DNA from 2 places in the Pantoea ananatis PA13 genome. Region 2 is predicted to be linked to the other one. Evidence: riboswitches for the same ligand, from Rfam matches in the RefSeq annotation. Region 2 holds a riboswitch; the other holds the start of a gene.

Region 1 (10,788 bases), 710 kb from region 2:
AGAACCCGAAGGACTATGCAGCGCTCTTTACGCACGCTATTAACAAATTCAGCGACTACGCCATTGCCGGAGGTAATGAACTGAATGAAATGCTGAATGGGCAGATTAAGGAACACCGGTATGCACAATATGCACTACTGACCGTTCTTGTTTTTATCGTCCTGTTGGCAGTAATTTTCGCTCTGGTTATCATTCGCTCCGTTACCAGACCTGTCAATGTAGCATCAAAGCTGGCGCTTGAAGTCGCAGGTGGTGACCTTACGTCAACATTTACGGTGACAGGACGTAATGAAACTGCCGGGCTGCTCAAGGCATTACTGCAAATGAGTCAAAGACTTACACTTACGGTTGAAAACATCAAAAGCAACGCTGCCACTATCGCTACCTCATCTGAAGAAATTGCTCGCGGAAATGGTGATCTTTCTGCGCGAACTGAACAACAGGCAGCCTCTCTGGCTGAGACTGCGGCCAGTATGGAGCAGTTATCGTCAATTATCGGCAATAATGCAGATAACACGCGCCATGCTGCTGAAATGGCCAACTCCGCTACCAGTGCGGCCTTAAGAGGCGGTGAGGCGATGGAGTCAGTACTGGATTCAATGGAAAAAATAAGCAACAGTGCGGGGCAGATTAAAGAAATCATCTCCGTTATTGACGGGATAGCGTTTCAGACGAATATTCTTGCTTTAAATGCAGCCGTTGAAGCTGCCCGGGCAGGTGAGCACGGCAAGGGCTTTGCTGTTGTTGCATCTGAAGTCAGGGCACTGGCACAGCGATCGGCTGGAGCGGCGAAGGAGATCAAAGGACTGATTGAGCAGTCAGTTGAGCATGCCGAACAGGGAATTTCGATGGCCCGGGATGCCGGTGAAAAAGTTAAGCAAAGCGTGGAAGCTATTGAGCAAACATCTCAATTAGTCAGAGAGATTGCATCTTCTTCTGAAGAACAAAGTGCGGGCATATCTCAGATAAATATTGCGGTGACACAGATGGATCAGGTTACGCAGCAGAATGCCGTACTGGTTGAAGAGTCTGCATCATCTGCTGATGAACTTGCAAGCCGGGCCGCAAGCCTGAGGGATGCTGTCAGCGTATTCCGCACAAACGCTGTATAATTGGTTCAAATACTTTGGTTGTGTGCCATTTAATGCGGCAACATTTTTACAAAACTGCGTCTGTATTTGCATTTGATAAGCCATCTTCAGGGATGGCTTATCTCATTTAAAACCATGATAAAGCTATACTTTTGCACTTAAAGGCCCGGTGGACTAATTAAACGCCTGTTGAAATATTTGGCATTACCCCCCAATTGCCCATATGAGCTACGCTCATAACATCCGTTATGCAACCTGCAACGCGTTCATCTTTAAAGTTGTTTCTATTGCAGATGGCCTTCATAATTCCTCTCGTGCCGGACGGCGCGTTACACCTTCCCCCTGGGGCGCTGTTCTGCACCCGCGCCATCCGGCCATTCAGTCAAATCTCTTACTACGCAGTTTCATAAATCAGACTTCAAATTTGAAAATGGCGATATGCAGAAAATCATTAGATGCGGGGTTAGCTGCATAGAGGCGCTGACCTGCTCCCGGTAAACTAACATTTCATGATGCAAGCAACGTCCGCTTTTGGCACAAAGCAGACGTTTGGCCTGAATTTTCATCAGGCCTCAATACTGACCATGAAAGTTGGAGCCGGCATTTTAACTGCTGGCTTCCTTTTTAAACCCAGTGAGCGGGCTTCACGGTGCCTGCGAAGTGAAGGGCGTGATTTTCGGGGCCTTGGCGTCGGCAGCTTGCTGCTGACGCTTAGGGGGGTCCATAAACGCTTTCAGCGATGGATGCGGAACTTAACACAGTAGCTGATATACTTCTGCCAGGGAGGGCTTCATATGTCACACAACATAGCAGCAAAAAGCAAAGAAGAGCGGGATAAGGTCAACGTGGATCTGGCCGCATCAGGGGTAGCTTATAAAGAGCGTATGAATCTGCCGGTGATTCCTTCGGAAGTCGAGAGACAACAATCGGAAGAGCTTCAGGAATACTTCAGACAAAGACTGCAGCACTACAGAAATGAAGCCTTGAAGTTTCCGCGTGGCACTGACCCTGTTTACCAGAAAGAGGATGGAAAATAGTGTATAAGCCAAAAACATGTCCCTTTTGAAATTTCTATGGCATCAGGAAAAATCCAAACGAAAAATGGTCCTGCGATAAATGCGGACTCGAATGGGCACCCGAACAGGACAAACGCGAAACCCCGTAGATACGGGGTTTTTATTTTTTGCCAGTTGCTAAATTAATCTCGTAAAAATTCACCTTCATGATAGTCAATGTTAACTACTATCGTAGAAATGACAGGGCCGGACCAAAAAGGTACGTTATTCCTAATGCAATAATCCATTCGTCTCATGTGGAAATAATATTGACGTTCAATCCACTCAAGAGTTTCAAAGTCTTTATTTGTAACCAAGCATTCGAATTCAAGTTGGTCCAAATACGTAAGCCATTGCTGATGATTTATCATCAAGCCGAGGCTGTTGATGTAGTCAGGTGCATGTCCGGATGATGTATACACCCTTTTTTGATTCTCGTAGCCTTTCATTGTTACTCCATCGTAACTTGTCAGCAAATCATCAATCATCCTTGACCATGCGCAGCTCCTGTCTATGGCACCATTTCGAATTTGAACATCCCTTCCCATCGTCCCATGTTTGAGCATTTCTTTGATGATTGCCTCTAGGTAATTTGTTGTTGTACCGAGACTTTTATTTGATGAGTTTACTGGCCAACCTATTACGTACGGATCAACATAGTTAGGCGTGTTATAGCTCCACGTTTCATATTTCGGCATCATTAGGTACTTAGCGCAATCAGCCAGTCCTGGCGCATTGCCCCCCAACGTGTAAGACCCTATATCCTTACCAGACGCTTTTGTACCAGGATATAATGTCAGTTTTTCATTCCGGTTAACTGATTCAAGTAGCTTCCTTTCTTTCTCTGTTGAAGGCCCATTGGGTAACAAATTATCTTTATCTGAGCACTTACCCTGTAACAAAACGGCGCGTACTCTTTTAGAACTATTTTGGCTATTGAATTCATTGAAAATAAACAAAAGGTCTGCCAGTTCACAATTCAGGACTTCATTCTTGTAAAATTTAAAGTTTGGCTGTGTAGCATTGCCGCTGATTGAGGATGAATTGTTATACACACGCTTGTAATGGCTAACTGTAAATTCTGCCTGAGGTGTCCCATCAATCCAAACTGAGTTTGCGCTGACTTTGACATGAGGGTTGTTATTTAAGTATGTCTTTTTAACTTCAGATACAATGTGATCAAGATTTTCCACAGAATGAAGATTTCGTAGCCCCCACCGTTCAAGTGAGGCCCTTTTATTTTTTTTCTTGTTTAAATAAACCTTGCTCCAGTTCTCCCAGCTTAAAGGATTTGTCATCATATTCATTCCATAGAAATTTTCGAATAATCATCATATACGGATTGTCTAAATCCTGGCGACAGGAATATCACTCCAGCGTGTAGTATAGGCTGGTGAAAGCATCTCTCGCTTCATCTGCCAGGCCGGCGCTATTCCTCGGCCGGCAAACCAGATATTCCCCATCCCGGTCTGATTAATATGATCTATCACCTGCATCAGAGGCTTACTGTTAGCTCTGGGTTGAACTTCGTCAAAAAGGTTGAGCTGGGCTACACCTGAGGGGGTGAAGTCGTTCAGCATAACGCCTGCTTTCGCGTAGCGATGGCCACTTATCCACACCCGATCTAGTGCTCTCATCGCAGCTTCAATAATGTCTCTGGAATCCTGACTGGGCGACATCAGTGTCTCTGAAGCCACGTTACCGTAGTAGGTCTCCCCGGGCGAAAAAGGAGAGGTTTTTATGAATGCACAAACCTGTCTGCAGTATTGCTTTTCCCCTCTCAATTTAACGGCCGCACGTTCGGCATGCTGACAGATTGCCTGCCTCATGTGTTCATATTCGGTGACCCTTTCGCCAAACGAACGGGAGCAGACGATCTGCTGCTTCGCCGGCTGTGCCTCTTCCAGACTGATACAGCTCTCGCCGTTCAGCTCGCGCACCGTTCGCTCCAGTACCACGCTGAAGTGTTTACGGATCATTGCAGGATTGGCGCGGGAGAGCTCCAGTGCGGTTGTAATTCCCATAGTGTTCAGTTTTTTGGCAATGCGTCTGCCGACTCCCCAGACCTCCTCAACGGGCTGGCGGGCCAGCATCTTCTCAGCCCGGACGTGCGATGTGACGGCCAGCACGCCGCCAAACTGGGGCCATTCCTTGCTGCTCCACTGGGCTGATTTTGCAAGCGTTTTGGTTTTACCTATACCGACCCCGACCGTAAGGCCGGTATGTTCACGCACACTGCGCCGGACTTCGCGGCCAAACGTCTCGAAATCCGTGCAAAAATCGATTCCGCGTACGTCCAGAAACATCTCATCAATCGAATACTGTTCCACGCGAGGTGACAGAGCCTCTAAAACGCTCATTACCCTGTTCGACATCGAGGCGTTTATGTGGAATGCAATTTAAACAAAAAAAATCAGTTACCATTCCTCTGAAGTTTATTTTCTGAACAGGAATTATTCAGCCTTGAACTACCTCAGTATGCTTACTGACAGGGGGGAAGGTTGAGGGTGGTAAGACATAGTCGGAAAATCGATTTCCCCGCCAGGATTTAATCTGCCACGCTTACTCTGAAGCCCTCAATCGGGCAATGAGTCTTATCCCTTACCCACCCCAATGCAGGAAAAATGATGATAAAAAAATACAGGATCCCGGGACTGACCGCGGTGGCGTTTCTTCTTATCAGCACCCTCGCCGGTGCCGCAGAGGAACGCTGGACGTTTGACGGCGATATCCACAACAATTCCCTTGCTGTCAGTCCCGATGAGAAAACGGCGGTGGCGTCCTACAGTGAGCGCTCTGAGGTGGTGGTCTACGACCTGGCTGCCGGGAAAGTCAGAAAGGTGCTTAAGGGATACGTCACGCCCCGCAATGCGCTTTTCTCCCCCGACGGGAAGGCCGTATATCTTTCAGACAGCAGCCTCGGCGTGGTCAGAAAAATCAGCACCGGGACGCTTGACGTGGAGACCTCGCTGCCGCTGGGGCCCGGGGCATTCGGCACAGCTATCAGCCGTGACGGTCAGCGCCTGTATGTGAATAACGAGGCCGCCAGCACGCTCTCGGTGTATGACCTGACGCACAACCGGCCCGTTGCGGTCGTGACGGGTTTTGCCCAGCCCCGTCAGGGCATAAAAATCAGCCCGGACGGCAAAACCGTCTACGTCACTAACTTTAAGGGCGATAAAATTACCCTGGTTGACGCCGTAACGGGCGAGATTCGCGGCGAGATAACAGGCTTCAGCAAGCTGCGCGCCATTTCAGTCAGCGCCGACGGCCGCACACTGTACGCGGCTAACAGCGGCAGCAACACCATCGCCGTGGTTGACACGCAGAAGCTCGCCATTACGGCAACCATTCCCGTGGGGCAGGATCCTTACGGTGCCGCCCTGACGCCGGATAACCGCTATGTTTACAGCGGCAACCTGGGCGACAACAGCCTCTCCGTTATTGATACCGCCGCCGGTAAGGTGGTCTCCACCGTTACCGGACTGGATGCGCCCCGTCAGGCCATCGTTTTCAGCAAAGACGGTGCCCGCGCGTGGGTGCTGAATAAAGACCTCAGCATTGCGGTCGTTGACCTGAAACAGAACCGCGTCACGGCCACGATTAAAAGCCCGCCGCAGGCCTGATTCAGTCCTTCCCTCACTCCGGCGGTGTGACGGTCCTTCCCGGAGTGGGAGAGTCTAACCACTTTTACTGGTTTATTTTAACTGAATAACCTGTTTTAAAGATTTAACCCGACGTGCCTATACTCTTTCTGTCTACTCAGGAGATTACGGCATGAACGATAAAATATTTACCCTGCATAACGGAGCGCGCCCGCTGAGCGCGCTGAGCAGCCCGAAAGAGGCTATACGTCAGTTCACGCCTAACTGGTTCGCCGCGACCATGGGGACCGGTATCCTGTCTCTGTCTCTGGCGCAGTTCCCCTGGCCGGTTCCGGGATTACGCCTCGTCGCCGAGGGACTCTGGATGTTTAACATCTTCCTGTTCAGCGTCTTTGCCGTGATGTATCTGGCCCGCTGGGTGATGTACTTCGGTGAGGCAAAGCGCATCTTTGGCCATTCAACGGTGTCCATGTTCTTCGGCACCATCCCGATGGGCATGGCCACCATCATCAACGGGCTGCTGGCGTTTGGCCTCCCCCGGTGGGGGGCTGACGTCATTCCCGTAGCGCACGCCCTGTGGTGGCTGGACGTGGCGATGTCGCTGCTGTGTGGCGTGTGTATTCCCTACATGATGTTTACCCGGCAGCAGCACAGCATTGACCAGATGACCGCCGTCTGGTTACTGCCGGTCGTGGCCGCCGAGGTTGCGGCAGTCAGTGGCGGCCTGCTGGCACCGCACATTGCCGACCCCCACGCGCAGCTCGGCATCATTATTACCAGCTACGTGCTGTGGGCGTACTCGGTGCCGGTGGCGCTGAGCATCCTCGCCATCCTGCTGCTGCGTATGGCGCTGCACAAGCTACCACACGAAAGCATGGCGGCCTCAAGCTGGCTGGCACTGGGGCCGATTGGTACCGGCTCGCTGGGGATGCTGGTCATCGGCGGAGATGCGCCCGGGGTGTTTGCCGCGGCGGGCATGCCGGAAATCGGTCATATCGCGCAAGGCGTGGGGTTCGTTGCCGGCATTCTCTTCTGGGGCTGCGGCCTGTGGTGGATGCTGCTGGCCACGCTGATAACCGTGCGATACTTCCGTGAAGGCATTCCGTTCAATCTGGGATGGTGGGGCTTTACCTTCCCGCTGGGCGTGTACACGGTCGCCACGCTGAAGCTGTCCACCCTCGTTGACCTGGCGTTCTTTAAAGGCTTCGGTGCGCTTCTTGTCGTCATGCTGGCCGCCATGTGGCTGCTGGTCGCGGTGAAGACGGTGCGCGGGGCATGGAGCGGGAAACTGTTTGTTTCCCCCTGTCTGGCAGGCCTGGACCGGAAGCCGTGAGTGAAACCTGCACGTCGCTGCTGGACCCGTTTTTACGCGAGGAACGCCTCGCGGCAGTCACCGCGCCGCACGTGGCCGCGCTGAATCGCTGGGTCAGCGGGCTGCGTCAGCACGGCGTGGAGCTGCCGTGGTTTGATCCGGCCGACGGCGGGACCGGGGCCGGACTGCTCGTCCTGCTGCAGTCGCCGGCGCGCAGCAGCCCGTCACCCCGGTTTGTGTCGCGGGATAACCCGGGGCCGGCCCAGCAGAACCTGGGGCGGTTTCTGGCGGAAGCCGGTATTGCGCGCCGGGACAGCGTGCTGTGGAATACGGTGCCCTGGGTCAGCGACGGGCCGCAGAAACGGCCCTCAGCGGCGGACATCCGCAGCGGCTGCGCCTGGCTTGAGGACGTGCTGGCGTATCTGCCCGCGCTGCGCGTGGTGGTGCTGGCCGGTGCCGTAGCGGCTCAGGCCCGCGGGACGGTCAGTCATCAGTGCCCCGGCGTCACGGTGCTGAAGATGCCTCACCCCAGTCCGCTTTCACTTTGCACAAGCCCGGCGGTGCCGGAAAACATCCGCCGGGTGCTCCGCGAGGCACGCGCTGCGCTGGCGGGCTGAGGGTGCCAGCAGAATAATACTGACAGGCTTTCCGTCTGGCTCTATACTCAGAGTACAGGGTGATGGCGTTCCACCTTTCCCAACCGCTCCGTTCCGGAGCTGATGACGCCTGATGTGACTCTTGATTTTCAGGAGGTACGTCAGGCCGTCCTTACTTTCCTCCCGGCCTGCGTACTTCCCTTTACGGGGAGAGACCCTTGATACACGTTTTTGGCCACATCAATCCTGACAGCGACGCCATCTGCACGGCGGTCGTCACCGCTCACTGGCTGACCGGGCGCGGCATGGACGCCCGCGCATGGCGTCTCGGCGAGGCTAACCGGGAAACCCGCTTTATCTTTGACACCGCCGGTCTTACGCTGCCGCCGCTGCTCGCTATTCCGCTGCAGGATGAACGGGTGTGGCTGGTCGATTTCACCGAGCCGGCGCAGGGGCCTGACGACCTGCTCCGGAGCAACGTCGTGGGCATCACTGACCACCACCGGCTGGGCGGGCTGATAACGCAACTGCCGCCGGAGGTGCATATCCGCCCGGTTGGCAGCAGCGCCACGCTGCTCTGGCTGCTGATGGACGCTGAAGCGCGCCGCACGCTGCCCCCGACGCTCGCCGTGCTTCTGCTGGGCGCACTCCTGAGTGACACCGTGAATCTTCGCTCGCCGACCACCACCGAAGACGATATCCGTTCGGCGACCGAACTGGGCGTGCTGTCCGGCGTAAACCGCAGAGCCTTCGCCCGTGACCTCCTCACCGCCAAAACGGACGTCAGCGGCCTCAGCGCCCAGCAGCTGCTGGGCAGGGATCTCAAGGCCTTCGTCATTGCCGGCACCGACGTGCGCATTGCCCAGATTGAGGTCAGCTCACCGACACAGGTTGCCCCCGTGATGGACGACCTGCTCGCTGCCCTGGCGTATCTGGCGGACCAGTCGGGTGCCGGGCTGACGGTGCTGATGTTGACCGACATTCGCGCCGGGTTTTCAACGCTTTACTTCGCCGGGCGGGAGAGCGTTAACGCGGCCTCCTGCTCCGTACCGGGCATGCTCAGCCGCAAAAAACAGCTTCTGCCGTGGCTTGAGTCCCGCCTTAACCAGAACGGGAGTTCATTATGACCTGCTACACCCACGCACTGATACTTGTGAACGACAAAGACGACGGCACCCTCCTGCTGAAACGGGCGGTCGCGCTGGCGCAGCCGCTCGGCATGAAAATCACCCTGGCCCACATCAGCGACGACTACCGGGAAATGAACTACGTGTCCGACAGCCTGATGGACGACGTCGTGTCGGAAGAGGTCCTGAAAGCCAAAGCGTTTATGAGCGAGCTGGCGGCCTCCGTGCCTGAGGCGGTAGACACTCGGGAGCTGGTGACCATGCGCCGCTTTGAGGACGTGGAGAAGTGCATCAATGAGCTGGGCGTGGACCTCGTGCTTGCCGGGCACCGCAACCGCTTTATGGGAATGCTGACGTCCCGCTCGGCGGAATACATCAACCACCTCACGGTGGATGTGCTTATTACTCACCTGAATGACTAAACCGGGAGAAACGCTATGCATTTTACACTGGATAACGTGACCGCCCGGGAAATTCTTGACTCTCGCGGCAACCCCACCGTTGAAGTTGAGGCCCGGACCCCGGACGGGATGATGGCACGCGCCTCGGTGCCTTCCGGGGCCAGCACCGGGTCGCGCGAGGCCGCAGAGCGCCGCGACGGTGACGCACAACGTTTTGGCGGCAAAGGCGTGCTGGATGCCGTCAGGGCGGTTAATACGGAAATCTGCGAAGCCGTGCGCGGCCTGGACGTGCGCGAGCAGCGGCAGCTGGACAACATCATGCTGATGCTGGACGGCACGGAGAACAAGAGTCGCCTGGGTGCCAATGCCATTCTGGGCGTATCGCTGGCGGTGGCCCGGCTGGCGGCACAGGCCTCGCACGAGCCGCTGTGGCGCTACCTGGGGGGCCTGCAGGCGAATCTGCTGCCCGTGCCGTGCATGAACATCATCAACGGCGGCGTGCACGCCCGCGGTCAGGGCGCGGACTTCCAGGAGTTCATGATAGCGCCACACGGGGCACCCACGCTGCGCGAGGCCGTGCGTCAGGGCAGCGAGGTCTACCAGGCGCTGCGCCAGATCCTGCTGGACAAAAAACTCTCAGCGGCAGTGGGCGACGAAGGCGGTTTTGCGCCCGCCGTGTCGTCGAACCGTGACCCGCTGGCGTTTATCGTACAGGCGATTGAGAAGGCGGGATACAGGCCCGGAGAGGACATCAGCATCTGCATGGACCCTGCCTCAAGTGAGTTTTTCGCTGACGGTCAGTATCATCTGCGCACCGAGGGCAGCGCGCTGAGCGCGGCGGAAATGACGGCATACTACGGCGAGCTGATGGACCAGTTTCCGGTCATCCTGCTGGAAGACGGCCTGGCCGAGGACGACTGGGCGGGCTGGAAGCATCTGCACCAGCAGCTTGCGGGCAGGGCCGAGCTGGTTGGTGACGACCTGTTTGTAACCAACGTGAAGTACATCCAGCGCGGCATTGACGAAAACCTCGCCAGCGCCGCGCTGATCAAGCTCAATCAGATAGGCTCGCTCAGCGAAACGCTGGACGCCGTGGCTCTCTGCCAGCGGCACGGCTGGGGTGCGTTCATGTCTCACCGCAGCGGGGAAACCACGGACACGTTCCTTGCCGATCTGACGGTGGCCCTGCGCGCGGGACACCTGAAAACCGGCGCGCCGTGCCGCGGCGAACGCGTGGAAAAGTACAACCAGCTGATGCGCATTGAGCAGGCGCTGGGTGAGGACGCGCACTACGCGGGGCTTCATGCGTTTGTGCGCCGCACGTAACACATCCGCCGGACGGTCCCCGTCCGGCAAAGAAGGAATGCCTGTGGCCCCTGCAACGCTGATCCTCCTGCGGCACGGCGAAAGCCAGTGGAACCGGGAAAACCGTTTTACCGGCTGGACGGACGTGCCGCTGACGGTCAGGGGGCGGCAGGAGGCCGACCGAGCCGGTGACGCGCTGCGGGCAGTGGGCCTTATGCCCGACCGTGTCTTCACCTCGGTGATGACACGCTGCGTTCACACGGTCTGGCGGGTGCTGGACCGTCTTGACCGAAGCT
Region 2 (10,788 bases):
CGATACCAGTCAAATTCAAAACCGCTCTGCACCACCTGCTCGCGCTCTTTTCGCAGCTGTTTACGTTTACGCGACATCAGCGTATCCAGGAAATCCTGAAAGTCGCGATAGCCTCGATTGTGCCAGTGATACTGGCAGCCCAGGCGTGACAGCCAGTCAGGTTGCGCCGCCAGCAAGGCGTTCGCTTGCGGGTCGGTGAAGTTGATATGCGCACCACTCAGCCCCTGTTCAGCCAGCGCGTCCGGGAGAGCCGCAAGCAGTCGGGCGGCGGCATCCGCTGCGCCGAGTAAGCGTGCCCCTGTGACCGGGCTGAAAGGAATCGCGCCCAGCCATTTCGGATAGTACGGAATCCCGGCGCGCTGACAGGCATCTGCCCAGGCGTGATCGAAAACGTATTCACCCTGAGAATGAAACTTTTGATAACCGGGAAGCGCGGCGCGAAGCACACCGGCCTCACGCCAGAGAAGGTGATCGGGCTGCCAGCCCCTTTCCGGCCGGACGCTGCCACTTTCTTCCAGGCTCAGCAAAAACGCGTGGCGTAAAAAAGGCTGTTGATCGGGTAACAGCGCATCCCATTCAGCGGCAGAGATATCTGAAAGCGAACTCAGGTGGAACAACGACATGCATAACTCCAGACAGCAACCGATGACACGTCAGTCAAGCAGGTTTTAGGGTTCAGGGAAAGCAGAACGGCACGGAATGCCCCATGCCAACGCGCGACCTGAAGCGTCGTTAGGTTTTGACGTTAATCCCGCCAGCTGTTCAAATGCCTGCAGACTCTGACAAAACAGCGAAGGAACGGACATGGCAAAAGCATTGGTGATCTTCCTGCACGGCGTGGGCAGTAACGGCGACGATCTGGCCCCCATTGGCGACGACTGGGCAACCCTGCTCCCGGATGTGGCCTTTGCCTCACCGGATGCGCCTTACGTCTTTGAGCATGGCGCGGGCTATCAGTGGTTTAGCCTGGCAGGGATTACGCCGGAAAATCGCCCGGGTCGGGTGCGTGAAGCCCGCGAGGCCTTTGACCGCGTTATCCGTCATCTGATGGCGCAGCACGGAATGGCAGATCGCTGGGAAAACGTCATTCTGGTGGGCTTTTCGCAGGGCTCAATTATGGCGCTGGATCTGCTGGCTTCCGGGCGTTATCCGCTCGCGGGCGTGGTGGCGTTTTCCGGACGCCTGGCCTTTGACGGCCCGCTGACGCCAGCACCTCACACGCCAGCCCTGATAATTCATGGCCGTGCTGATACGGTCATCCCGGCCAGTGAAAGCGAGTCAGCAGCCACTCGCCTGAAGGCGGCTGGCGTCCTGGTCGAAGCGGTATTTGAGCCGCAGACCGGTCACACGATTTCAGGTCAGGGCGCGATGCACGCCGCCGGGTTTATTGCTCAGTGCTTGCAGGACTAAACCGCAGACATGCCGGTTTGGCCCTCAGGCTAGCCCAACAGGTTAATGAGCGCGAAACCGGCAAAACTCATCAGTAACGATCCAATGACATGCACCAGCGCACTGCTCATCGCCCACAGGTATTTGCCGGTCTGCAATAAGGTCATTAACTCTGCTGTAAACGTGGAAAACGTGGTGAGCCCGCCGCATAAGCCCGTAATGATGAGTAACCGCCAGGCGGGATCGAGTGAGGGATTTTTGATAAACCAGGCCATTGCACCGCCAATCACGAATCCGCCAATCAAATTCACCAGCAAGGTCCCCGGTGGCAGATTGGGGAAAAACGCATTAAAACGCATACCGAACCACCAACGCAGTACACAGCCCACACTGCCGCCCAAAATCACAGCCAATAGCGGTTTTAACATCACAGACTCCATTTCAGGATTTGCGCAGAAGAGGGTGGAGGGCCAGAAAAAATGCATGCACCTGACACTCCAGCTCCCGCGAAAGGATTAAGGATAATGTCAGGCGTCATCAGCCGCAGGTTACGCCTGCAGGCGGTTGGGAAAGGTGGAACGCCATCACCTTATGCGCGCCATAATACGACGCCTTTTTCTGACTGGCAACCACAGTTGAGCGGGGAAATCAGCAATGCCAACCGACGCCGCCTGGACAGATGACCCCGCTCAGGCTGCCGCAAAGCAGAAGGTTTTGGGCCACACAATTCAGGTTTCCTCTTGAGCCGTTTTCCGCTTAAATGGTGACCTGCCAGCGGCCTTAAAGGGCCGTTTAATGCCCTTCACGCATAGCGAAGGGATGAGCCTGTTCTGGAGCGGCCTGTGCGAACTGTCATTTTAGATACTGATATCGGCGTAGACGATGCCTTTGCTCTGGCTTATGCCGCCCGCACCCAACATTTGCTGGGCATTACTACGGTGTTTGGCAACGTTGCCGTGGGACAGGCCGTGAAAAATGCCCGACTGTTTTGCCACAAAATGGCGATTGAGGTGCCGGTATACCGGGGCTGTTCACGTCCATTAGCCCAGGCGCCGAGCGCGCCTGCCCGACTGCATGGCGAAGATGGTTTAGGGGACGCGTTTGATAATCCCTTCAGCGATGAGGCACCCGGTGCCGTTCAGTTTATTATCGACAGCGTGCGGGCCAGTCCGGGTGAAATCACGCTTGTCGCGATAGGTCCGCTGACCAATATCGCCAGCGCAATCAATCAGGCGCCGGATATTATTCCGCTGGTGAAAGAGCTGGTCATGATGGGCGGCGCATTTGGCACGGATGGGCACAGCGGGAATGTCACGCCCTTCAGCGAATTTAATATCTGGAAAGATCCTCACGCCGCCGATCAGGTTCTCTCTTCCACCTTGCCGATCGTGGTGATCCCGCTCGATGTCACGCATAACGTCTTGATCCACAGCGATGAGGTCGATCGACTTCATCAACCCGTCCTGCATGCGATCTGCCGCCCCTATCTGGCATACAGCCTTGAGAAAGAAGGCTTTTCTGGTATGGCGCTGCATGACACGCTGACGATATCCTGGCTGTGTTTGCCTGACGCGTTCACGCTGGTGGAAAGCCCGCTTCGTGTCATTACGGAAGGCATTGCCTGCGGCCAGACGGTGCGTCAGTTGAGCGCCCTGGCGTCCCGGCATGATCCCTTCCGCAATCTGCCTCGACAGCGCATCGCTCTGGGCGTTGATGCGGAGGCCGTGCGGAAACACTTTTTTCAGTTACTTAGCCGATAAGCCTGGCGGCGAGACGGCCCCTGTCATCCACCGTTAGCGATCAAAATCGATAACGCCTTTAATCAACTCACGATTGTTGATAACCGCTTCCTCAAAATGCTCTGCCAGCGTAGAGAAGGCGAAACGGCGGTTCAGCATCATGTCTGCTCGCAGTTTCCCGGCGGCCATGAGTTCATGCACCCGGTCAAAATCTTCGCGCGTAGCGTTCCGGCTGCCCATCAACGTACTCTCTTTTTTGTGAAATTCACTGTCAGGGATAACCAGATCGCCTTTGTGCAGGCCTACATAAACCACCGTACCGCCATGCCGAATCAGGTTAACCGCCGCGTTCATGGCCGCCGGGTTGCCCGTGGCATCGATCAGGGTTAACGCCAGCTGACCGTTAAATCCAGCGCGCAGCTTGGCGATGAAATCGGCGTCAGCCGGGTTAAGCGCGGGAAGACCCAGCTGTTGACTGACGTGCTGGCGGCGGTATTCACTGGTGTCCGCCACGATGACCTGCGCGCCATTGGCCGCCGCGATGGCCGCCGCCCCCAGCCCAATAGGGCCAGCGCCCACCACCAGCACGGCATCGCCCTGTGCCACTGCCGCACGCCTTACCGCATGGGCGCTAATCGCAAAGGGTTCAATCAGCGCCGCCGCCTCAGGTGCCAGCGCGTCCACGGCCAACAGGTTTGACGCAGGCACGCTCAGATAGTCACAAAAGCCGCCATCCTGATGTACGCCAATAACTGAGATATGTTCACAACAGTTGGTTTTACCGCTTTGGCAGGCATCGCACTGATAACAGGAGAGATAGGGGATCAGCGCCACGCGCTGGCCAACGGCAAACCCCTCCACGGCGCTGCCTGTTTCAACAATGTTTGCGCAGAGTTCATGCCCGAGTACCCGTGGATAGCTAAAAAAAGGTTGGTTTCCCGCCCAGGCATGGATATCCGTGCCGCAGATGCCCACGCTGACAATTTTAATCAGCACCTCCCCTGGCGCGGGTTGAGGCGTTGCGCGCGTGGTCCAGACCATATTGCGTGGTTCGACGATGACTAATGCTTTCATTGTTGTCATGGTAAGACTCCCGTTATCGTTAGCGCAGTTATGGCTAATCTTGCCGTGACAAGGCATTTCCTTTGCGCGTTCTGTGAAGCGTGACGGTTTTTTTGGGCCTTCAATGGTTTTTAATGCATAAAAAACCGGAGCCGCTCATGAGCCGTAGTCAGAATTTACGTCATAACGTGATCAACCATATGCTGGAAAGCATTGCCCAGGGTCATATTCAGTCGCCCCTGCCGCCACAGGCCGCCCTGGCTGAAATGTTTAATATCAGCCGCACTACGGTGCGGCATGCTCTGCGCTATCTGCACCAACGCGGCGTGCTGGAGAAAGTAAAAGAGAGCTGGGTCATCGTGCGCGAGCCTGAAGAGCAAGACAGCCTCAGCGCCGTCACGCCAGCCATTGAGCTGCAGGCCAGCCAGGTGGAAAAACGCTTTTTTGATATGATTAATCAGCGACTGCTGCAGCCCGGTGACACGTTCAGCGAACTGCAACTGGCAAAACAGGCCAACGTCAGCCCGGTAGCGGTACGGGAATTCCTGCTGCATTTTATGCGTTATAACCTGCTGGAACCGGTTAAACGCGGCCACTGGCAGATGAAAAAGTTTTCACAGGAGTACGCCGAAAAGTTATTTGAGCTGCGCGAGATGCTGGAAACTCATGCGCTTACCCGCTTTCTAAATTTGCCCAGAGAGGATGAACGCTGGATCCAGGCCAGAGATCTACTGGATCGCCACCGATCGATGCGCGAAACGATCGCCAGCAACTATCGCCATTTTGCTGCCCTCGATAAAGAGCTGCACTGGCTGATCCTGTCTGCCGCCAACAACCCCTTTTTTAATCAGTCGCTGGAGATTATTTCAGTGATTTTTCATTCGCATTATCAGTGGGATGAAAGCGATCTTAAGCAGCGCAATATCGTCGCGCTGGAAGAGCATATGGCGATTCTGTCCGCCCTGATTGGCCGCCGGGATGTGGATGCGCTGTGCGCATTGCATAACCACCTGGCTACCGCCAAGCGCTCTATGGTACGGAGCATTAATCAGTACAATTAAAACCCGATTAAAAACCACAAAGCATTAGCTCCCGCACGATTTTGAAACAACTTTACAACATATCCTGTTCATTCCCCCTACTCTCAGCGCAACGCCCCGACGGCCTTGTACCGCCGGGCGACCGTAATACTCACAATAATGATGAATCGCCTGCCCGGGGAGATTGCCATGGAACACAGATCGGTTGTTGATCACGCGAACCCGTCCGACACTTCGCCCGATGAGGCGTTTGTGCCGTGGCGCAGTGATATCGTGCGCTCGCCGCGCATTCGTAAAGTCCAGATTACCGCCATGCTGCTGCTGCTGTTTGCTGCCGTCATTAACTACCTGGATCGCAGTTCGCTGTCTGTGGCCAACATGACCATTCGTGATGAAATGGGGCTGAGCGCCACCGAGATCGGCGTGCTGTTGTCTGCGTTTTCGCTGGCCTATGGGCTGGCGCAGTTGCCCGCCGGTGCGCTGCTAGACCGTAAAGGACCGCGTATTATGCTGGGCCTGGGAATGTTTATCTGGTCCCTGTTCCAGGCCGCGTCCGGACTGGTGCATAACTTTACGCAGTTTGTCCTGGTGCGTATTGGGCTCGGCATTGGTGAAGCCCCCATGAATCCGTGCGGGGTCAAGGTCATCAATGACTGGTTTAACATTAAAGATCGCGGTATGCCGATGGGGATGTTTAACGCCGCCTCGATGATTGGCTTATCCATCGCGCCGCCGATCCTGGCGGCCATGATGCTGGTTCTGGGCTGGCGCGGCATGTTTGTCACCATCGGGATTCTGGGTGTGTTTCTTGCCATCGGCTGGTACCTGGTTTACCGCGATCGCGATAACAAACAGCTAAGCGCTGAAGAGATCCACTACCTGCAGGCAGGCAGCGTGGCATCGCGTAAAGAGCCGATCAGCTTTCAAGAATGGCGTGGGCTGTTTAAACAACGCACCATGTGGGGCATGATGATTGGCTTCAGCGGCATCAACTATACCGCCTGGCTGTATATCGCCTGGCTGCCGGGCTATCTGCAATCCACCTATCATCTCGACCTGAAAAGCACGGGATTACTGGCGGCCATTCCCTTCCTGTTCGGTGCCGCAGGCATGCTGTTAAATGGCTATGTGGTTGATGCGCTGGTCAGGCGCGGCTGGGATGCGGTAAAAACCCGTAAAGTCTGCATTGTCAGCGGTATGATTCTGTCTGCCGGGTTTACCGCTATCGTTACGCGCGCGACCGACACCACCAGCGCCGTGACGCTGATTGGGATGGCGCTGTTTTGCATCCACTTTGCCGGTACTTCCTGTTGGGGTTTGATTCATGCCAACGTCACCGCGCGTATGACGGCGTCCGTGGGCAGCATTCAAAACTTCGCCAGCTTTATCTTTGCCTCGTTTGCGCCGGTCGTGACCGGATGGGTGCTGGATACCACCAAATCATTCAGCCTGGCGCTGATGATTTGCGCCTGCGTCACCCTGGTTGGCGCCCTGGCGTACCTGCTGCTGGTGCGCAAACCCATCACGGACGGCGCCTGATATCCCCGATTCAGGTCAGCGGGTGGAGGGTCACGCCATGGCGAGCACCATAACGCTGAATGCCCACAATCGCTTTATCAATACTGAGCGGCGGCGGCGCAGGCAGTAGCGGGGCGCGCTCCCGGAGCGCCGAATCGAACCGGGAAAAGGTGGCAAAATCGTGGGGGAAGCGCGTTTCATCTACCCCGACTAATGCGCCCTCTTCCCTGGCGAAGGCTAACAGCTGTTTCCAGCGATCGACGTCCGCCAGGCCAATGCTGTCGGTGCCGTGCGAATACAGCATCATATCGATATGGTTGAAAGGCGGCTGCTTTACAAGAAAGCGCTGCAGCGCATCAGCCGACGGCACGGATGGAAACATCAGCCAGAACGGAATCGCGTGCTGCTGCATGCTGCACCAGGGATCCATGAGTAAAAAGCTGTCTACCGTCAGCCGGGCAGGCAATATGCCCGCCGCCAGATACCAGTCGCGATAAATTTCAGCGACCACGAAACTCAGCGCTTCGGGATGGTCGTAGCGAATCTCCATCAGCCGCCAGCGCTGGGCTTCTGCCAGCTTTTTCAGTGGCGAAATCAGGTAGCCATCCAGCCCCCATTCGGCTTCAGGGACGTGGTCGGTGATAGCAGGCGGTTCCCAACGCGCCCGATCCACGCCTGCCCGCGCCAGATATTCCGCCACTCTCGGCCCGCCCTGCAAATACTCCTTTTCGGTTGCGCCGCCGGGGGCGCCAAACTGAAAGAAAGAGCGGTCACTGGTGCGCGTTACCGGCCACTGTCGCGTACAGTGATTAATGAACAGTGTTGATCCCGCCGGTAATCCTCCCAGCAGAAACTCATTGAAGGCCAGCGGCATGTCGCGCAGCTTCAGGCGGAAATAGTGCATTTTTTCCAGCAGGAGGCGATCCTGACTCGGATCCTGCATGTGGTGCACGGCAAGCTTAGGCCAGGTCGCCAGCAACGCTGCTGCCACGGCCTTGCCGTTTTCAAATTCGGACTGGGCGTCATCCGGATCGCTCTGCTGTACCCGCACCGGGCACAAAAACGTTTGCGGTAGCCACGGCGTTCCCATCGCCGCGGCCAGATGCACCATGGCACCGTTAGTGGCACCGACAAACGCAGCCGGATAATCGCGCTGCGGATAGGTACTGACCATCCATTCGGCGATGCCTTCGACGTCCAGTTCACTGGCCTGTTTGTGACTGATGCCCTCGGCCAGGCCACTGACCGCATAGCCCCACTCACGCAGCCGGGTCGGTAACCGATCAAGTGAAGGCAGTAAGCGGTCTAACATGGGCGGCTGGCCTGGACTGGCAAAAGGCCGATCGTGCAGCGCATTCGCTAAGGCCAGCAGCATCGTGGCGGCTGAATCAAACCGGGCAATGCCCTTAGGAGGTTTACTCATGCTGGCTCTCCTGCTGAATACGCGCCAAAAAAGGTCGGATGGCGTGGCAGAAACTCCACGGATAGACATAGTGCAGCCGGTGCGTGCCGCCGCGCAGGGTGATTTTTTCACTGTGCGGCAGCAGCCCCGCCAGCTCATCCAGCCAGCGCGCCGGGCAAACCGGATCGCGCGAGCCTCTCAGCAAGAGGGTTGGCGCGGTGAGATAGGTCAGGTGGTGTTCGATAGGATCGTTCAGCATGGCGCGCAGGGTGCCAAAGGCTCGCGGCAAACCGGCTTTCGCCCAGTCAATTCGGGCCAGCGAGTCGGGCGATCGATGCGCTTCCATTCGGCTGTTACGCCAGCCTCGCCATATCTGACGAACCACGCTGCGCGCGTGGCGATCGGCGGTGGGCCCCTGTAATACCAGGCCTGCCACCGCTTCGGGGTATTTATCCGCCAGAGCCGCCAGCACCTGGCAGCCAAAAGCGCTCCCAACCCAGATCGCCCGCTGAAATCCGTTATGCTGTAACCATTGCCACAGGATATCGGCCAGCGCTTTCACCGAAAGAACCGGTGCGGATGCGGGCAACGCACTACCGCCAAAGCCTGGCAGGTCGGGCACCAGAACGTGATAATCCCGTCCCAGCGCCAATGCCAGTGATTCCATCGACCGCCCCGACATTACCAGGCCGTGAATCAGCACCACGGGCAACCCCTGAGGTTCCTCAGGCGTGACGCGGGTAAACATGCGCCAGTCACCGATCTGTTGATAATAACCCGCCAATCCCGCGTGATGACTGCGTGGTGAAACCGGCGGCGTTTGCTTCATTTGCTGCCAGCGTTTCGTGCCCCACATGACCGCCGCGACACCTAAGCCGATCCCGGCGGCAAGCGCCATGCCCTGCCGCTTTCTACACTGGATGGTACGCCTCATCAGCTGCTCCTGTTCCTGGGTATCCATTGAGTGTAGGACGGGAATGGCAGAGGCAGGCGGTTAATGCATTGGGTCAGGCAATGGTATGGCGCAGGCGGCCGATTTTTTCGATCTCAACCTCAACCACATCGCCACTGAACATGAACAGCGGCGGCGTGCGTTTTTTACCCACGCCGCCCGGTGAACCCGTGATAATCACATCGCCTGGCGACAGCGGGCTAAAGGCGGAAACGTATTCAATAATGTTGGCTACCGGATGCACCATGCTGCCAGTGGTATCGTTTTGTACTTCCTGACCGTTCAGCACCGTTTTAATGGTCAACTGCTGCGGATCAGGGATCTCGTCGGCGGTAGTCATCCAGGGCCCGAAGCCTCCGGTTTGCGGCCAGTTTTTCCCTGCGGTAAACCAGGTAAACTGCATGTCGCGCACCGTCGCATCCATAAAGCAGCTGTATCCTGCCACCGCGCTCAGCGCCTCTTCCGCCTTAACCTGATGCGCAGGCTGGCCGATGATCACCGCCAGTTCCCCCTCGTAATCAAACTCCTGGGTGGTGGTGGGTTTTTGCAACGGTTGCTCATGGCCGACCAAGGAGTCAGCAAAGCGTACAAATAACGTGGGGGCATCCAGCGTGGCGGCGAATTCCTGGCGTTTATCGGCATAGTTCATGCCCACGCAAAACACTTTACCAGGCTGCTCGATGACGGGCAGAAACTGCACAGTTGACCAAACATGATCGGCGGGCATCGCCTCAAAAGCAGTCAGGTCGGCCAGTGACGAGCGCGTCAGGAAGGTTTTTAAATCCGGGCAGGCTTTTCCCAGGCGCATACCGACATCCACTACGCCTTGAGCCTTAACGATACCAAAGCTTTTCTTCCCCTGTTCAGGAAGGTAAAAACTGCATAGCTGCATGACCGCCTCATGATGATTACGGGTTATAACCGCATGTTTTACAAGAAATTGGCGCGCAGAGTAGCAAAAATAGCGATGAAAATCGTACCTCGTTTGGCACATCGGATGTCCAGATGTATCACGTTGTGTCAACAGGAGGATGTCAGGAAGGTCACGCAGATAAGGTTGTCGTTATGACAGGGGACAATCAAAAGGGGGGCGAGATAACGAGGTGATAATCACCGGTCAATCCCTGACCGCGACTATCGAGGGTATTCGGTGGGCGCTTAGTTCAGCGCGCCTGGCGGTACGTGTTTAAAGGTTTCGACATAAGCGTGGAACACGTACTTAAAAAAACGTTTCATACATCATCCGGTTAAAAATTTGTTGAATATCTACAGCAAAAGTATAGCGCCTGCTGTTTAAAGCATCAATAAATTTTGAACCAGATCACAAAATTCACTTTTAACTGCGTTAGTGAAACAGGGCCAGGTGCTCTGCAAGAATGGTTGACCCAATAGCAATCAGGACCAGGCCGCCCAGCACTTCAGCCCATTTGCCCAACACCGGTCCGATAAAACGCCCAATCAGCACGCCAGTGGTGGCCATTACGGTGGTTGCAGCACCGATAGTCAGGGCCGTGGTCACGATATTTACCTGCAGGAACGCCAGTCCAACCCCGACGGCCAGGGCATCAAGACTGGTTGCGACCGCCGTGGTGGCCAGTACCATGAAGCCGTGACTCTGCGGTGCTTCACAAGGCTCTGTGGCTGTTTTGCGGAAGCCTTCCATCATCATACGCGCGCCAAGAAAGG

The links. Region 2 has a riboswitch for fluoride ahead of crcB (fluoride efflux transporter CrcB). Riboswitches for the same ligand answer to the same signal wherever they lie in the genome.
Region 1: linked by a shared signal. The riboswitch ahead of PAGR_RS19545 (DHHA2 domain-containing protein) and the one ahead of crcB (fluoride efflux transporter CrcB) in region 2 are both predicted to bind fluoride.

Annotation. Positions count from the first base shown of each region.
Region 1 covers NC_017554.1:4,132,554-4,143,341, forward strand. The annotation lists gene PAGR_RS19505 (methyl-accepting chemotaxis protein) at 1-1,112, shown strand, start outside; gene PAGR_RS19515 (DNA polymerase III subunit theta) at 1,886-2,128, shown strand; gene PAGR_RS19520 (hypothetical protein) at 2,290-3,447, opposite strand; partial or broken gene umuC (translesion error-prone DNA polymerase V subunit UmuC) at 3,493-4,545, opposite strand; gene PAGR_RS19530 (YncE family protein) at 4,774-5,772, shown strand; gene PAGR_RS19535 (TDT family transporter) at 5,924-7,084, shown strand; gene PAGR_RS19540 (uracil-DNA glycosylase family protein) at 7,081-7,680, shown strand; fluoride riboswitch at 7,730-7,799, shown strand; gene PAGR_RS19545 (DHHA2 domain-containing protein) at 7,878-8,786, shown strand; gene PAGR_RS19550 (universal stress protein) at 8,783-9,208, shown strand; gene eno (phosphopyruvate hydratase) at 9,224-10,513, shown strand; gene PAGR_RS19560 (2,3-bisphosphoglycerate-dependent phosphoglycerate mutase) at 10,557-10,788, shown strand, end outside.
Region 2 covers NC_017554.1:259,950-270,737, reverse strand. The annotation lists gene PAGR_RS01250 (GNAT family N-acetyltransferase) at 1-623, opposite strand, end outside; gene PAGR_RS01245 (alpha/beta hydrolase) at 805-1,410, shown strand; gene crcB (fluoride efflux transporter CrcB) at 1,440-1,817, opposite strand; fluoride riboswitch at 1,911-1,987, opposite strand; gene PAGR_RS01230 (nucleoside hydrolase) at 2,232-3,149, shown strand; gene PAGR_RS01225 (zinc-binding alcohol dehydrogenase family protein) at 3,183-4,211, opposite strand; gene PAGR_RS01220 (GntR family transcriptional regulator) at 4,349-5,251, shown strand; gene PAGR_RS01215 (MFS transporter) at 5,420-6,769, shown strand; gene PAGR_RS01210 (hypothetical protein) at 6,780-8,171, opposite strand; gene PAGR_RS01205 (alpha/beta fold hydrolase) at 8,164-9,084, opposite strand; gene PAGR_RS01200 (fumarylacetoacetate hydrolase family protein) at 9,158-9,994, opposite strand; gene azuC (stress response protein AzuC) at 10,261-10,338, opposite strand; gene mntP (manganese efflux pump MntP) at 10,448-10,788, opposite strand, start outside.